DNA from 3 places in the Vibrio sp. JC009 genome. Region 2 is predicted to be linked to each of the others. Evidence: predicted binding sites of a transcription regulator. Region 2 holds the regulator's gene; each other region holds the start of a gene.
What was found. Region 2 encodes MetJ, which represses methionine synthesis genes. Its sites were predicted from a motif close to TTAGACNTNTANANGTCTAA; they were not measured.

Region 1 (5,854 bases), 510 kb from region 2:
CGCAGCCGGTACAGAGATATCACGCTCACCATTCTTTTTACTGATCATGATAATACCCACAACAGCCGATGCCTGAGCAATGTTAGACAAAGCAATCAGAGGCCAGATAGGCGTACCGCCAAGTTCCTGCATCAGTTGAAGGTCAACGGCGTTAGTTGTGTGGTGAACACCTGTGATAACCAGAGGTGCATAGAAGAAACCAAACACCATTGCGCCAAGCACAGCAAAATCACCTGTCATTGCCGCTTTGGCAGCATAAGCCACACCGTCACCGATAACACGGCCGAAAGGACCGATTAGTGAGTGAGCCAGAACAACAGACACCAGGATTGAAACAAACGGCACAACCACAAGGTACAGGTAAGACGGCACAACACGCTTCAGGCTGGTTTCAATAAACGCCAGAGCAATACCTGCCAGCATTGCCGGGATAACCTGCGCCTGATAGCCCACTTTTTCAATCACAAACAGACCAAAGTCCCAGGCTTCAGGCACCTGTTTACCAATCAGGTAAGCATTCATCAGCTGAGGGGAGACCAGGGTCACACCAAGCGTAATACCCAGAATCGGCGTACCACCTAGCTTCTTAACCGTAGACCAGCAGACACCAACCGGCAGGAAGAAGAAGATAGCTTCACCAATCAGCCACAGGAAGGAGTGAACCGTTGCCCAGAACTGACTGATTTGCGTCAGCGTCTGGCCATCAAACATTCTGATATCGCCAATGACGTTACGGAAACCAAGGATCAGACCACCCGTGATAATTGCCGGAAGCAGTGGTACAAAAATTTCGGCTAAATGGGAGATACCACGTTCCAGAATGTTCATATTCTGACGAGCGGCCAGTTTAGCTTCATCCTTAGATGCTGCTTTTTTGCCAGCCATATCGATAAGAAGCTTATAAACTTCATCCACTTCTGTACCAATTACAACCTGAAACTGACCGGCGTTAGTAAAGCAGCCCTTTACCATCGCCAGTTTTTCCAGCGCTTTTACATCTGCCGCATCAGTATCATTCAGCACAAAACGCAGTCTCGTCAGACAGTGGCTAACGCTAGCGATATTGTCGCCACCACCAACCAGTTCAATAAGACGAGCAATATCTTGCTTTGCAATCTTACTCATAATTCTCTACCCGTTATCGATTAATTTAATTATAACAAATGGACTGTTTTTAAATGAATGGGAACAGTCCCAAAAACTGGCGATATATTAACCCCGAAAATAAAAACCGGAAATGGGAACAGTCCCATTTATTGAATGCGATCACATAAAAGATCTTCAAAACCCTATAATTCAACGCCTTAATCGAGTAGAAGCCCTCTCGTTCCCACTCCAGCGTGGGAATGCATACCGGGGGTAAAATCTTCTACGTAAGGTTATGAAATTAAAGAAAATATGCTTGGAAAAAATCACACTATGACTGGATAATTTAAGTCTGGTATGCATTCCCACGCTGGAGCATGGGAACGAGGGATGGGGGCGGAAATATTCTTAATAAACAGGAATTTGAGTCAGGTGAATGTCTTCTGTTTGTCCGGTCAATTGTTTGATCAGTAGATCAGCGGCGCTTCGCCCTGCCTCTTCATAACCGGGATCCACACTAAATACATTTGGGAACATAAATGAGAGCAGATCATTGCCGCCCACACCGGTCACAGTGACCTCTTCTTTGCCCAGCTCCTGGAGCCTTTTTATCACCCCAAGGGCAAGGGTATCACTGGCGCAGACTATCGCCTGCGTGGACGGAGTCAGCACCTGATCCACCAGCTGGTAGGCACTTTCGTGATTAAGCTGACCTGTTGCGTAATTAGGCTGCACCTTATTGGTGTCACACCATTGCAGATAAGCGTCAAGACGAAGCTCACCTGTTGTCCGGTCGCTTCTGTCTACACCTATGTAGCTGATTTCAGAAAAGCCTTTTTGTTCAAGGTGCCGCAGAGCTTTGACGATTACACCCCGGTTATCGTAGTTGATGGATGAAACTTCCTGCACATCCATGGCAATAACCACCATTTTTGACTTCCAGCCTGCCAGTTTTTTTACATCGCAACCTGTAAAGCCAAACAGAATCACACCATCGACGTTACGCTTTTTCAGCACATCCAGATGTTCATTGGTTTTATTAACATCGAACTGGCTCTCCATAATCACAACATCGTACCCGGCAGAATAGAGCGAGTTAAGGATGCTGCTTACGGCGCGGTTTTCTGAAGGAGAATCCAGACGGGAGATAATAACGCCAATCACTTTCTGACTCCCCCCGCGCATAGACTGAGCCGATTTGGAGGGAACATAGCCTGACTCTTCAATCACCCTTTCCACCAGCGCTCTGGTTTCAGGTTTTACCTTAGGATCATTGGTCAGAACCCGGGATACGGTTGACTTCCCCACCCCGGCAAGTTTGGCTATATCATGAATGGTCAGCTTTTTACTCATAAAACGACAAAGTTACTTCTGTTTATCGGTTTGAAATAAAGCCAGGAACATCTTTGATGCTATCCAGTACAGCTGTGGCAAGGGCTTCACCTTTTTCAGTCACCGGCTTACCGGTACGAACAAGGATCTTAGTCCCAACGCCAGCCGCTTCAGCCGCTTCCAGATCCCCTGTTTTATCTCCAACCATTATTGAGTTAGCCATATCAATTTTCAGGTAATCACGCGCAGATACAAGCATTCCCGGCTTTGGCTTACGACAATCACAGTCCTGTTTGTAAGTACCAGTTCCGTGCTCAGGGTGATGAGGGCAGTAATAAAAACCATCAAACTCAACACCGTTATCAACAAAGTTCCAGTCCATCCACTGAGTCAGAGATAAGAACCTGTCTTCAGTGTAATAACCTCGTGCAATACCGGCCTGATTGGTGACCATAACCAAAAGATACCCCATATCTTTAAGCTGTTTCGTCGCCTCAAAAACACCATCGATAAATTCAAAGTCATGCTCATCATGCACATATCCGTGATCAACATTAATCACACCATCACGGTCTAAAAACACGGCAGGTTTAGCCAAGGTTCTGTCCTCTTATACGCTATATCAACGAAATTATTGCACTTATTGGGGCGGTTGGCACGAAATATATATTTGGGTATTGGGCGATGGGGCTATGGGACGGACTTCGTCCTTTAGGGCTATAGGGAGAGTCACCCCATAGCCCCATAGCCCCATAGCCCCATAGCCCCATAGCCCCATAGCCCCATAGCCCAGTTTCTTATACCCATTCCTTATATCCCATTACAAATCAACCTTACCACCCAACCCGTTTAGCCATCTAGACGTAAAAATATCTATTGACTTAAACTTCCATTCACAATAGCATCCTCTACCAGTTCATTCGCAATGCAAAATATTATGCTATTGCGGTTATTTGCTTCGCACAGGTTTTTACATGATTGAAATTTCTCAAGTAAACAAGGTTTTCTATCAGGGAGCTAAAGCTATCAACGCCCTGAAAGATATAAACCTGACTATCCCGCAGGGCACTATCTTTGGGGTTATCGGCTCGTCAGGTGCAGGGAAAAGCACACTGATCCGTTGTGTAAACATGCTGGAAGCACCAACATCAGGCAAGGTAGTGGTTGATGGTGTTGATTTAACCAAATTATCTAAAGCAGAATTAAGCGAAGCACGCCGAAATATCGGCATGATCTTTCAGCACTTCAATCTGCTTTCTTCACGTACTGTGTTTGAAAACATTGCGCTTCCGCTGGAACTGGCCGGAAAAGAGCAGTCTCACATCGAAGAGAAAGTCTCTGAACTACTGACACTGGTTGGCCTGGCTGATAAGCGTGATACCTACCCGGCAAACCTGAGTGGCGGCCAGAAGCAGCGTGTTGCCATCGCCCGTGCGCTTGCTTCGGATCCAAAAGTGCTGCTTTGTGATGAAGCAACAAGTGCGCTTGATCCGGCAACCACTCAGTCGATTCTGGAACTGCTTAAAGAGATCAACCGAAAGCTCAATATCACTATGCTGCTGATCACCCATGAGATGGATGTTGTAAAAAGTATCTGTCATGAGGTAGCCATTATTGGCGGCGGTGAATTGGTGGAAAAAGGCTCTGTGGGAGAGATTTTTGCTCACCCGAAAACCGAACTGGCGCATGAATTTATCCGCTCCACGCTGGATCTTTCCATTCCTGATGATTATCAGGCTCGTCTTCAGCAAGAGCGAGTGGCCGGAAGTTATCCGCTGGTCCGCCTTGAGTTTACCGGTGCCACTGTGGATGCGCCTCTGGTTAGCCAGATCAGCCGTAAGTACAACATTGATATCAGCATCTTAAGCTCTGATCTGGATTACGCCGGCGGTGTGAAGTTCGGCATGATGGTCGCAGAGATGTTCGGTAATGAAGCAGATGATGAAGCAGCCATTGCCTATCTGCGTGATCACAAGGTAAAAGTGGAGGTTCTGGGTTATGTCCTTTAACGATATCGCAAACTGGCTGAGCCAGAACTCAGGCCTGCTGTTAGATGCAACCTGGGAAACCGTTTATATGGTTGCTGTGTCCGGCATTGTCGGATTTGCAGTGGGTATCCCACTGGGTGTGATTCTGCATATCAGCAAGAAAGGCGGTCTGGCCGAAAATCCTAAGCTTAATTCCATACTGGGTGCCGTTGTAAACGTTGGCCGCTCTGTGCCGTTTCTGGTGCTTATGGTCGCTATTATCCCGGTAACCAAACTGCTTGTGGGCACCTTTATCGGCACTACTGCTGCTATCGTTCCGCTAACTATCGGTGCTATTCCGTTTGTTGCCCGGCTTATTGAAGGCGCACTGCTTGAAGTACCAACCGGACTCATTGAAGCGGCTCAGTCAATGGGGGCAACCACAAATCAGATTATTACCAAAGTGCTTTTACCTGAAGCACTGCCAACCATAGTGAACTCAGTGACTATCACTCTGGTTACTCTGGTCAGCTACTCTGCGATGGCAGGTACAGTTGGTGGTGGTGGCCTTGGTGACGTGGCTATCCGTTATGGTTTCCACAGATACGATATCGGCATTATGGCAGTAACCGTTGTGATGCTTATTGTACTGGTACAGATTATCCAGTCAGTCGGCGATGCCGTTGTACGCCGTGTTGACCACAGATAAAACAATATATTTACAAGAACAGACAGGAGGAAGAACTCATGAAATTTAGCCTGAAGAAATTACTGACAATCGCAACAGCAGCATCTGCACTGGTACTGGCCGGTTGTGGTGAAAAAGAAGCAGATACCAGCAAAATCAAAGTGGCGGTAATCGCTGGCGCAGAGGCACAGGTTGCTGAAGTGGCTGCAAAAATCGCAAAAGAGAAGTACGGCCTGGATGTTGAGTTGGTGACTTTCACTGATTATGTAACACCAAACGCAGCAACCGACGACGGCTCTGTTGATATCAACGCATTCCAGCACAAGCCATACCTTGACCAGCAAGTTGCTGACCGTGGCTACAAGCTGACTATCGCCGGTAACACTTTCGTATACCCGATTGCCGGTTACTCAAAGCAGGTTAAATCTGTCGACGAAATTGCTGAAGGTGCGCGCATTGCAGTACCAAACGACCCAACAAACCTTGGTCGTTCTCTGCTTCTTCTTGAGCAACAGGGTCTGCTTAAACTAAAAGAAGGGGTTGGCCTTCTGGCAACAGTTCGTGATGTAGTTGAAAACCCAAAGAACATCGAAATTGTTGAACTGGAAGCGCCTCAGCTACCACGCTCTCTGGATGATGTTGCTCTGGCAATCATCAACACTACTTACGCAAGCAGCATCAACCTGACTCCGGAAAAAGACGGTATCTTTGTTGAAGATAAAGAGTCTCCATACGTAAACCTGATTGTTGCCCGTGAAGACAATGTGAACGCAGAAAACGT
Region 2 (5,854 bases):
ATTCTTTCCTGAGAGAAGAGTATTTTTCCTTTGCTGCTTGTCCGTATCAGTGCCGCAATAATGGTGCAAACCACCACAACAGCAGGGAGGATTGTAATGATAAATAAGCGCTCAATGACGGATTTACTGATCATATAAGTTTGAGAGGGTAGCAACGTGCCTATGCTGTTTTCACTTAAATGCGTGGTGGGGACTTTTCTTTCCAGTCTTTCTTTAATGGTTTCGGAGTGGATTACCGGTACATTGCTGATGGAACAGTCTGCCAGAAATTTTTCCTGCTCGTTGCTCATAGGCTTGTGCAGGTTTACCACTAAGCCATCTTCGACATCAGAGATCGAATATGGATGCTCCACAGGTTTTAGCTGCAAAAATGAGTATTTCTGTAGGTCTTTAAGGTTAAAGTTTGTAATTACGCTGAGTGACACTTTTTGATATCTGGCCTGAAAGTAGAAAAATCCCAGTAACCATATAAAAGTGATACTTGCACCAAGTGCTAAAACAGAACGTGAGTACTCTATCCGGAACATAGCAATAGTGGCGATAGCGACACAATAACAGCTTAAAAGTATGGGCAGGATTTCCTGTTTCCGGTCAGAGATTACTTTGGGTAACGGCTTTGGAAGCAGGGTTATGGTGCACCAGTAGCACCCTATGACCACTGGCAGGCTGTTTCTTACGGTGTCGGGAAAGTCCGGAAAGTGAGTTAAAGACAAAAGCAGTATTCCCCCGGTAATACCCAGAGAGGCAATAAGATGAGTCATTCCTGATCTGTTTAGTCTCACGTTCTGCGCCTTTAATTATTAAATTTGCAAATGTTACTTCCGTTTTCGAATAAAACGTCTATATGTCTAAATATGCGGTAAAACTTTCAGCTTCATTATTTTCTTCATATACTTAGGTTAAGCAACGAATCGGGAAATGTCATGAAAACACGCGAAAGAATTGTGCATGCAGCACTGGAACTGTTTAACGAGCATGGTGAGCGTAATATCACAACCAACCATATTGCCGCTCATATTGATATCAGCCCGGGCAACCTGTATTACCACTTTAGAAACAAACAAGAGATCTTAAGAGAGATTTTCGCCATTTATTCAAATGAGCTGCTGGAGCGTTTTACTCCGGTAGAGGCTCAGGAAGAGAGTCTTGTGATGTTAAAACGTTACTTAGACTCCATCTTTACTTTGATGTGGAAGTTCCGCTTCTTCTATGCAAACTTGCCGGAAATTCTTCACAGAGATCCGATATTGCATGAGCGTTATCTGGAAGTGCAGACAAAGATGCAGGAAAACATCGCTGCAATTTTTGCCCTCTTTATTGAAAGAAAGCTGCTGGAACTGACCAAAGAAGAAGCGCGCTTGCTGGTGACATCAACGCACCTTGTGGCAACTAACTGGCTGAGCTACCGGGCGGCTATGTCGAAAGATACCAAAATCACTGAGCAGGTTATTCACCAAGGGGTTCTGCAGCTTATCTCTATTGTTAAGCCGTATACTACGCCGCTTGGAACTGAGCAGGTGAAATTGATAGAGGAAGGTATCAAGGCGATGCATGCTTCTTAACAAATAGTAAAGGCACCGGGAGGTGCCTTTACTTTACTCTGTTTACATTAGTCTTTTCCCAAACTTCTCGATATGTTCAATTAACGCCTGATTATTAATTTTGTGTTTAACCAGCATATCAACTTTGTAGGGAATCGTAGTTTGCTCTATCTGACTTAGGATAGAAGCGACGTCGCTAGTTGTAATTTTCTCGCCAACTAAAACAATATCAATATCAGAGTTTGGTCTATAAGTCCCCAGAGCCCTTGAACCGAATAGCCACGCTTCTTTCACACTTGAGTATGCTGTGATAATGCTGAGAATAGTCTGCTGATGTTTCAGGCTAATTCCGTTATCAGTCATCCTGAGATTTCTCTGTTAAATAGGCAACAATTTCTGAAATTGCTGGCTCAAATGTTTCTACAATTAAAGCCTGCGCTTCAAGCGCATTTTCTTCATCGTAGGTGTGGGTTAGAAGGTTGCGCTTGTTAAGTGCTTCCAGAAGCGTTTCACACTGCTCTGGTGAGATATGTGCAGCTTCCATAGCTGTGCGAATTGTGCCTCTTGGTGAAGCTGCATCGTATCCTTCATATTCAACCAGATCTTTAAGTGTTTTCCAGGTCAGCTCAAACGAAAATTCAAATGTCTGAATTAAGCCTGCAAGTTCCAGTTCACTGTAGGATTCTTGCGAGCAGGCTTTAACCAGTCTTTTGTGAGCTTTTTGCAGATTTTCAAAGCGCTGTTTCCAGCGTAGTGGATTAGTGGTCATAGAGTGAACCTCTGATTCTGTAGTTATGGCTCTTTTTTTGTTACCTTGCTCCTGAGCTTATTCTTCGTCATTCCGGAAGTTGCGAAACTTCTATCCGGAATCTACCGTCTGCGCGTTGTAGAGTACCGTGATATCTTAACTCTACAACACTCTGAAAGTAGATCTCGGATATTGCTTTGCAATTCCGAGATGACGACATATTTTCCATTTGTAATGCCTGGTAACTACTTGGCACAAATAGGCCTTTTGTGAACTGGCTCTGGCTGGTTTCACTTACTCTTCATCAAAAGCTTCAATCTCAATGCCCATCTCTTCCAGCATTTTCTTCGCTTCTGCCGGGATATCATCCGGACGGTCTTTTCTCAGGTCTTCATCAATTGGCAGAGGCTGGCCTGTGTATGCGTGTAAGAATGCTTCACACAGAAGTTCACTGTTTGTTGCATGGCGAAGGTTATTTATCTGTCTGCGGGTACGTTCATCGGTAAGTATCTTAAGTACCTTTAAAGGGATTGAAACCGTTACCTTTTTAACCTGTTCACTCTTTTTCCCATGTTCCGCATAAGGACTAATGTAGTCACCGTTCCAGTCAGCCATTGCACACCTTTGTTATCAGAAAACTTTGAATAATAAATCTAACTGTTAATTTTAGCGGGATTTACTGCCATAAGCAAAGGCGTTTAGATGGCTAGATGGGTTGACGGCTAAAGTTGTAGGGGGTAAATTGGGCTATGGGCTATGGGCTATGGGCTATGGGCTATGGGCTATGGGCTATGGGCTATGGGCTATGGGCTATGGGCTATGGATTTCTACCTGTAACCCCTAAACAAGTATATATTTACATAACAACTATAAATAATCAGCAAGCTCAAAAGGAAATAACTAGTTATGTCTCAAAGGAAGTCTTCAACTATTGCTGTCAGGACGGGGATTGAATCTGATACTCAGTTCAATGCCGTTGTGCCACCGATTTATCTTTCAACAAACTACAGTTTTCCTGAGTTTGGTGAAGTGCCTCAATATGATTACACCCGCTCGGGGAACCCGAACAGGGGGATGCTGGAGCAGGCTCTGTCTGAGCTAGAGTCCGGAAAAGGCGCGGTAGTCACAAACTGCGGGACATCTGCGCTTAACCTGATGGTTTCTGCTTTTTTAGGGCCGGATGATCTGCTTATTGCGCCGAATGACTGCTACGGTGGTTCGTACCGGTTGTTTAATACCCGTGCTCAGAAAGGTGACTTTAAAGTTCAGTTTATCGATCAGACAGATGAAAGTGCGCTGGAGGCAGTTCTGGCTCAAAAGCCAAAACTGATCCTTCTGGAGACGCCGTCTAACCCGTTGGTACGTGTGGTGGATATTGCGGCGGTTTGCGAGAAAGCGAAAAAAATCGGTGCTTTGGTTGCCGTGGATAACACCTTTTTGACACCCATATACCAAAAGCCTCTGGAACTGGGCGCGGACCTGGTTATTCATTCAACCACCAAGTATATCAACGGTCATTCCGATGTGATTGGCGGGGTTATTGTTACTGCAACAGAAGAGCATGCAGAAGAGCTTGGCTGGTGGGGGAACTGTATTGGTGCTACCGGGACGCCATTTGACAGCTATATGACGTTGCGAGGTTTGCGTACACTTGGAGCCAGAATGCGGATTCATGAAGAGAGTTCACTGGCTATCCTGGAGGCTTTGAAAAAACAGCCTTTGGTGGGAAGTATTTATCATCCTAGCCTTGAAGAGCATCCGGGGCATGAAATTGCTAAAAAGCAGCAGTCGGGATTTGGTTCAATGTTAAGTTTCGAGTTTGCTGGTAGTTTTGAGCAGTTGAAAGCTTTTGTTAATGAGCTGAAGCTGTTTTCACTTGCTGAGTCTCTTGGCGGAGTGGAGAGCCTGATTTGTCATCCGGCCTCCATGACTCACAGAGCAATGGGTGAAGAGGCGCTTGCAAAAGCCGGAGTATCACAAAACCTTCTCAGACTTTCAGTGGGTCTGGAAGATAAACAAGATTTAATTTCAGATTTAGAATATGCCTTTAATGCGGTTGCGGAGGGAGTATAAATGACCGTTTCTCGTCAGTTACATAAGTTTGGTGGCAGTAGCCTTGCTGATCCTGAGTGCTATAAACGCGTAGCGAATATTCTTAAAGAGTACTCAGACAAAGAAGATTTAATTGTTGTTTCAGCAGCCGGTGATACCACCAACAGGCTGATTGAGTGGTGCGATACGCTGGATAAAGACGGACGCATCGCTCATGAACTGCTTATGTCGCTGCGGGAATATCAAAGCGGCCTTATCACCGCTTTACTGGATGAGCCGGATGATCTGCTTAGCCAGTTTCACTCGGAAATTACCGCACTTGGCGAGTTAAACGCGCCTTTAACTATTGCTCAGAAGTCCGCAGTTCAGGGGCATGGGGAAAGCTGGTCGGCAAGGTTGCTTTCTGCGCTGCTCAACCAGAAGGAACTGCCTGCGGTAGCTGTTGATGCAAGAAACTTCCTGCGGGCAGAAAGAGCCACTCAGCCAGAGGTGGACGGTGCGCGTTCATGGCCACTACTTAAAGAACTTCTGGTGCAGCATTCAAATCACAGGTTAGTGATTACTGGTTTTATGGCCCAGAATCAGGCGGAAGAGACGGTACTGCTGGGCCGTAATGGGTCGGACTACTCCGCAACCGTTATTGGCGCTCTTGCGGAAGCCTCGCAAGTAACTATCTGGAGCGATGTAGCTGGTGTATACAGCGCCGACCCGAGAAAGGTTAACGATGCTTGTCTGCTTCCGTTGCTGCGCCTTGATGAAGCCAGTGAACTGGCTCGCCTTGCTGCTCCTGTGCTTCACAGCAGAACTCTGCAGCCGGTTGCCCAGAGTGCGATGAACCTGGAGCTAAGGTGCAGCTATCAGCCTGAAGCTGGTTCTACCCGTATTGAGCGTGTACTGGCTTCTGGCCGGGGGGCTAAAATTATCTCATCACTTGATGAAGTTCTGCTTATCGAGCTTAATTTTGCTGATGGCCATGACTTTGAGCGCGTTCAGGAAGAGGTGATGGGCAGGCTGCAAAGAGCGCAGTTGCAGCCTCTTGCTTATGATATTCAGGCCGATCAGGGTGAGCTTTTGCTGGCTTATACAGCTGAAGTTGCGGCAGGTGCTCTGGAGTACCTTCAGGATGCCGCTATTGAAGCGGATATTCACCTTAGAGAAGGTTATTCAATGATTGCTGCGGTTGGCGCGGGAGTGACCAACAATGCAATTCATAGCCACGGCATTTATCAGCAGTTAAAAAACGCGCCTGTTAAGTTTATCAGCGAAGCGGAAACCGGGCTTAGTCTTGTTGCTGTTCTGCGCAAAACCGACACTCAGCTTCTGGTGAATGCGATTCACAAGCAGCTGTTTCAGGCGCAAAAGCGTATTGGTCTTGTCTTGTGTGGCAAAGGAAATATCGGCTCCAGCTGGCTTGAGCTGTTTGCTAAGCAGAAGACTGAGCTTGAAAAGCGTCGCGGCATGAACTTTGAGCTGATTGGTGTGGTTGATAGCCACACTTACTGGATGGACTTTG
Region 3 (5,854 bases), 550 kb from region 2:
TCTTCTTTAATAAGACGTTTAAAGCGTGCAGAACCGGTAACGTTGGTACGTTCACCAACGTTGATAAACAGCGACTCTTTCGCAATATTCAGTGGCTCAAGTCCGGAAAGGCGACACTCAACAGACAACTCGGGCAGCGCACGAGGCTTCTTAGTTTTTGTTACCTCGTACATAGCTCTGATATGTTCAGGCGTCGTACCACAACAGCCGCCAACCATGTTCAGGAATCCGCTGTCAGCCCATTCACCGATATGCTCTGCCATATCTTCAGGAGACAGGTCGTATTCACCAAAAGCGTTCGGCAGACCAGCATTCGGATGGGTAGAAACAAAGGTTTCTGAAATGCGGGACATCTCTTCTACGTACTGACGCAGTTCGTCCGGTCCAAGTGCACAGTTAAGGCCAAAGGAAATAGGATTTACATGGCGAAGGGCGTTGTAGAAAGCTTCTGTGGTTTGACCGGAAAGCGTACGGCCTGATGCATCGGTAATCGTACCGGAGATCATTACCGGCAGCTTAATACCCAGCTCTTCAAATACAGTATCTACCGCGAATGCACAGGCTTTTGCGTTAAGAGTGTCAAATATGGTTTCGATCAGGATCAGATCAGCGCCGCCTTTGATCAAGGCTTTGGTGGATTCAGAGTAAGCCTCTACCAGCTGATCAAAACTAATGTTTCTGAAGCCGGGATCATTTACATCCGGAGAGATCGAACAAGTACGGTTTGTCGGGCCCAATACACCTGCAACAAAACGTGGTTTTTCCGGAGTCTTCGCCGTCCACTCATCTGCAACCTGACGGGCAAGCTTTGCTGCCTCGTAGTTAATCTCTTCACTCAGGCTTTCCATTTCGTAGTCGGCCATGGCGATAGTGGTTGCATTAAAGGTGTTGGTTTCCAGAATATCCGCACCAGCCTCAAGATAAGAAGAGTGGATTTCTTTTATGATTTCAGGCTGAGTAAGAGACAGAAGGTCGTTATTCCCTTTAAGGTCGCATTGCCAGTTGGCAAAACGCTCACCACGGTAGTCCTTCTCTTCAAGCTTATAGCTCTGAATCATGGTGCCCATGCCACCATCGATGATCAGAATTCTTTGTTTAAGCTGCTCTTCTATTATTTGACGGATATTGCTTTCGGCCACAGTGCATACTTCCTAAATAAATATTTACGCTCCGGGCATCCTATCACAGAGGAAAGGAGCCCGGGTGCTGATTATTCTGCATATTCTAGTTGAATATTTTTAATGATGGATCGCTGAATTACTCATCAACGGTAAAGTTGTCTTCAGAGAAGTGTTCAAGATCGTACGGTGTCTGCTGGTATACGCAGTAGTTCAGCCAGTTAGAGAACAGCAGGTGTCCGTGGCTGCGCCAACTCGCTACCGGAGGGTTATCCGGATTATCATTTGGATAGTAGTTCACAGGAATAGCAGGATCCATCCCTTCTCCCAGATCGCGAACATACTCATTGTGCAGGGTACGAGAATCATACTCCGGATGTCCGGTTACAAAGATGTTTCGCTTATCCTTAGTTGCTGCCAGATAAACACCTGCAACATCTGAAGTAGCAAGAATGTCCAGGTCAGTATGTTCTTCAAGGTACTCTGGAGAGAAGTCTGCATAACGTGAATGCGGAGCAAGGAATGTATCGTCAAAGCCTCTTAGCAGAGAATGATGCTTATGATGAATCTGATGATGATACACACCAGACAGCTTCTCTTTACGCGTACGCTTAGGCAGATCATAAAACAGCTTCAGACCGGCCTGTGCAGCCCAGCAGACATACATAGTCGATGTAACGTGCTTGTGTGCCCAGGTCATAATTGTCTGCAAATGATCCCAGTAAACCACATCCTCAAACTGAACCAGACCCAGCGGCGCACCCGTAATAATCAGGCCGTCAAAGTTTCTGTCTTTTACAGCCTCAAACTGTCGGTAAAAAGTATCCAGGTGCTCAGTCGGTGTGTTCTTACTCGGGCGGTTATCAATTCTTAATAACTCAACATCCACCTGTAACGGACTGTTGGACAACAGACGTAAAAACTGAGTTTCAGTCTCGATCTTCTTAGGCATCAAGTTAAGAATTAAGACTTTAAGCGGACGAATTTCCTGTGTAGATGCCCGTTTTTCAGGCATAACGAAAATATTTTCGTTTCTTAGTACATCGGTCGCAGGTAATTGATCAGGAATCTTAATAGGCACAACTCTCTCCATAAGCTATCTAGACGTCTATATAGCCAATTTAGCGTATGGCGGCGGAGATGTCGAGGAAAATGTGATCGGGATTGGGAAATGGTTATGGGGCTATGGGGCTATGGGGCTATGGGGCTATGGGGCTATGGGGCTATGGGGCTATGGGGCTATGGGGCTATGGGGCTATGGGGCTATGGGGCTATGGGGCTATGGGGCTATGCAAAGTTTGAATTGGCTGCATATGGTGTCAAGCTCTTTAAGCTTTTCTCTATAGCCCTATCCCCCTCAAGGACGAAGTCCGTCCCATAGCCCATACCACAAAAACCGAAATAGGCACATAAATCCCAAACACAAAAAAACCTCAGCCTTTCGACTGAGGTTTCATATAAAGTGGCGGAGCGGACGGGACTCGAACCCGCGACCCCCGGCGTGACAGGCCGGTATTCTAACCAACTGAACTACCGCTCCACTCATCAAGCTGTCAGTCCTAAGCTGTCAGCTATCAGTTTTTGCCTTTAGATTTTTCCGAAAAATCTGAAAACAAAAAGGTGTTCAAAGCCTGGCGATGTCCTACTCTCACATGGGGAAACCCCACACTACCATCGGCGCTATTGCGTTTCACTTCTGAGTTCGGCATGGGATCAGGTGGGTCCACAATGCTATGGTCGCCAAGCAAATTCTTTTTATAAGGCCCTGGGCCCTGGGTTTATAGGCCCTGGGACAAAGTACCTTATCAATTCGGAAAGCTGTCTTTTCTTTTCCCAGTGCCTGTAGGACGAAGTCCGTTCCCAGGGCCCAGGGCCAGATTCTCAATTCACATTCAAGTTTATTCGTTCTTGCTTTGAGTCCATCAAAACCCCTTGGGTGTTGTATGGTTAAGCCTCACGGGCAATTAGTACAGGTTAGCTCAACGCCTCACAACGCTTACACACCCTGCCTATCAACGTCGTAGTCTACGACAACCCTTTAGGACAGTTAAACTGCCAGGGAGAACTCATCTCAAGGCTCGCTTCCCGCTTAGATGCTTTCAGCGGTTATCGATTCCGAACTTAGCTACCGGGCAATGCCATTGGCATGACAACCCGAACACCAGAGGTTCGTCCACTCCGGTCCTCTCGTACTAGGAGCAGCCCCTTTCAATTCTCCAACGCCCACGGCAGATAGGGACCGAACTGTCTCACGACGTTCTAAACCCAGCTCGCGTACCACTTTAAATGGCGAACAGCCATACCCTTGGGACCGACTTCAGCCCCAGGATGTGATGAGCCGACATCGAGGTGCCAAACACCGCCGTCGATATGAACTCTTGGGCGGTATCAGCCTGTTATCCCCGGAGTACCTTTTATCCGTTGAGCGATGGCCCTTCCATTCAGAACCACCGGATCACTATGACCTGCTTTCGCACCTGCTCGAATTGTCATTCTCGCAGTCAAGCGGGCTTATGCCATTGCACTAACCTCACGATGTCCAACCGTGATTAGCCCACCTTCGTGCTCCTCCGTTACTCTTTGGGAGGAGACCGCCCCAGTCAAACTACCCACCAGGCACTGTCCTCACCCCAGATAATGGGGCTAAGTTAGAACATCAAACATACAAGGGTGGTATTTCAAGGATGGCTCCACCGTATCTGGCGACACGGGTTCAAAGCCTCCCACCTATCCTACACATGTAGGCTCAATGTTCAGTGCCAAGCTGTAGTAAAGGTTCACGGGGTCTTTCCGTCTAGCCGCGGGTACACTGCATCTTCACAGCGATTTCAATTTCACTGAGTCTCGGGTGGAGACAGCGTGGCCATCATTACGCCATTCGTGCAGGTCGGAACTTACCCGACAAGGAATTTCGCTACCTTAGGACCGTTATAGTTACGGCCGCCGTTTACCGGGGCTTCGATCAAGAGCTTCGACCTAAGTCTAACCCCATCAATTAACCTTCCGGCACCGGGCAGGCGTCACACCGTATACGTCATCTTACGATTTTGCACAGTGCTGTGTTTTTAATAAACAGTTGCAGCCACCTGGTATCTGCGACTCTCAATAGCTCCATCCGCAAGGGACTTCACCGTTAAGAGCGTACCTTCTCCCGAAGTTACGGTACCATTTTGCCTAGTTCCTTCACCCGAGTTCTCTCAAGCGCCTTGGTATTCTCTACCCGACCACCTGTGTCGGTTTGGGGTACGATTCCTTACAATCTGAAGCTTAGAGGCTTTTCCTGGAAGCATGGCATCAATGACTTCACTGCCGTAGCAGCTCGACGTCGTGTCTCAGCCTTAAAGAGAGCCGGATTTACCTAACTCTCAAGCCTACGCACTTGAACCTGGACAACCGTCGCCAGGCCCACCTAGCCTTCTCCGTCCCCCCATCGCAATTGTAAGAAGTACGGGAATATTAACCCGTTTCCCATCGACTACGCTTTTCAGCCTCGCCTTAGGGGTCGACTTACCCTGCCCCGATTAACGTTGGACAGGAACCCTTGGTCTTCCGGCGTGGAGGTTTTTCACCCCCATTATCGTTACTCATGTCAGCATTCGCACTTCTGATACCTCCAGCATACCTTACGATACACCTTCAACGGCTTACAGAACGCTCCCCTACCCCGCATACAAAGTATGCAGCCGCAGCTTCGGTTTATAGCTTAGCCCCGTTACATCTTCCGCGCAGGCCGACTCGACTAGTGAGCTATTACGCTTTCTTTAAATGATGGCTGCTTCTAAGCCAACATCCTAGCTGTTTTAGCCTTCCCACATCGTTTCCCACTTAGCTATAATTTGGGACCTTAGCTGGCGGTCTGGGTTGTTTCCCTCTCCACGACGGACGTTAGCACCCGCCGTGTGTCTCCCGGATAGTACTTACTGGTATTCGGAGTTTGCAAAGGGTTGGTAAGTCGGGATGACCCCCTAGCCTTAACAGTGCTCTACCCCCAGTAGTATTCGTCCGAGGCGCTACCTAAATAGCTTTCGGGGAGAACCAGCTATCTCCAGGTTTGATTGGCCTTTCACCCCTAGCCACAAGTCATCCGCTAATTTTTCAACATTAGTCGGTTCGGTCCTCCAGTTGATGTTACTCAACCTTCAACCTGCCCATGGCTAGATCACCTGGTTTCGGGTCTATATCCAGAGACTATGCGCCCAGTTAAGACTCGGTTTCCCTACGGCTCCCCTAAATGGTTAACCTTGCCACTGAATATAAGTCGCTGACCCATTATACAAAAGGTACGCAGTCACCCCATCACTAAGCCACCTCTGCTTGATTTGGTAGGTTGAACAATGCAAAAAGACGCATTGTTAACCGCCATCAGCAAAAGTACTCGCAATGAGCACATCATCACCAAGCTTAGTGATGGGGCTCCTACTGCTTGTACGTACACGGTTTCAGGTTCTATTTCACTCCCCTCACAGGGGTTCTTTTCGCCTTTCCCTCACGGTACTGGTTCACTATCGGTCAGTCAGTAGTATTTAGCCTTGGAGGATGGTCCCCCCATATTCAGACAGGATATCACGTGTCCCGCCTTACTCGATTTCACTTAAAATGACATGTCGGTTACGGGGCTATCACCCTGTATCGCGGCACTTTCCAGAGCCTTCACCTGTATCATTAAAAGCTTAAGGGCTAGTCCAATTTCGCTCGCCGCTACTTTCGGAATCTCGGTTGATTTCTTTTCCTCGGGG

Region 1: a site for MetJ is predicted at 3,268-3,287, ahead of metN (methionine ABC transporter ATP-binding protein MetN). Genes of this name have one in related genera too.
Region 3: a site for MetJ is predicted at 2,211-2,230, ahead of metA (homoserine O-succinyltransferase). Genes of this name have one in related genera too.

What each region holds. Positions count from the first base shown of each region.
Region 1 covers NZ_CP092106.1:731,467-737,320, reverse strand. Annotated here, with positions in the region: gene treB (PTS trehalose transporter subunit IIBC) at 1-1,125, opposite strand, end outside; gene treR (trehalose operon repressor TreR) at 1,495-2,439, opposite strand; gene gmhB (D-glycero-beta-D-manno-heptose 1,7-bisphosphate 7-phosphatase) at 2,462-3,016, opposite strand; gene metN (methionine ABC transporter ATP-binding protein MetN) at 3,393-4,427, shown strand; gene L3Q72_RS03470 (methionine ABC transporter permease) at 4,417-5,094, shown strand; gene L3Q72_RS03465 (MetQ/NlpA family lipoprotein) at 5,133-5,854, shown strand, end outside.
Region 2 covers NZ_CP092106.1:225,885-231,738, forward strand. Annotated here, with positions in the region: gene L3Q72_RS01075 (sugar transferase) at 1-782, opposite strand, end outside; gene L3Q72_RS01080 (TetR/AcrR family transcriptional regulator) at 924-1,562, shown strand; gene L3Q72_RS01085 (nucleotidyltransferase domain-containing protein) at 1,605-1,904, opposite strand; gene L3Q72_RS01090 (HI0074 family nucleotidyltransferase substrate-binding subunit) at 1,897-2,310, opposite strand; gene metJ (met regulon transcriptional regulator MetJ) at 2,584-2,904, opposite strand; gene L3Q72_RS01100 (O-succinylhomoserine (thiol)-lyase) at 3,196-4,362, shown strand; gene L3Q72_RS01105 (bifunctional aspartate kinase/homoserine dehydrogenase II) at 4,363-5,854, shown strand, end outside.
Region 3 covers NZ_CP092106.1:2,989,793-2,995,646, forward strand. Annotated here, with positions in the region: gene metH (methionine synthase) at 1-1,139, opposite strand, end outside; gene metA (homoserine O-succinyltransferase) at 1,258-2,199, opposite strand; tRNA gene L3Q72_RS13290 (tRNA-Asp) at 2,582-2,658, opposite strand; rRNA gene rrf (5S ribosomal RNA) at 2,748-2,863, opposite strand; rRNA gene L3Q72_RS13300 (23S ribosomal RNA) at 3,062-5,854, opposite strand, start outside.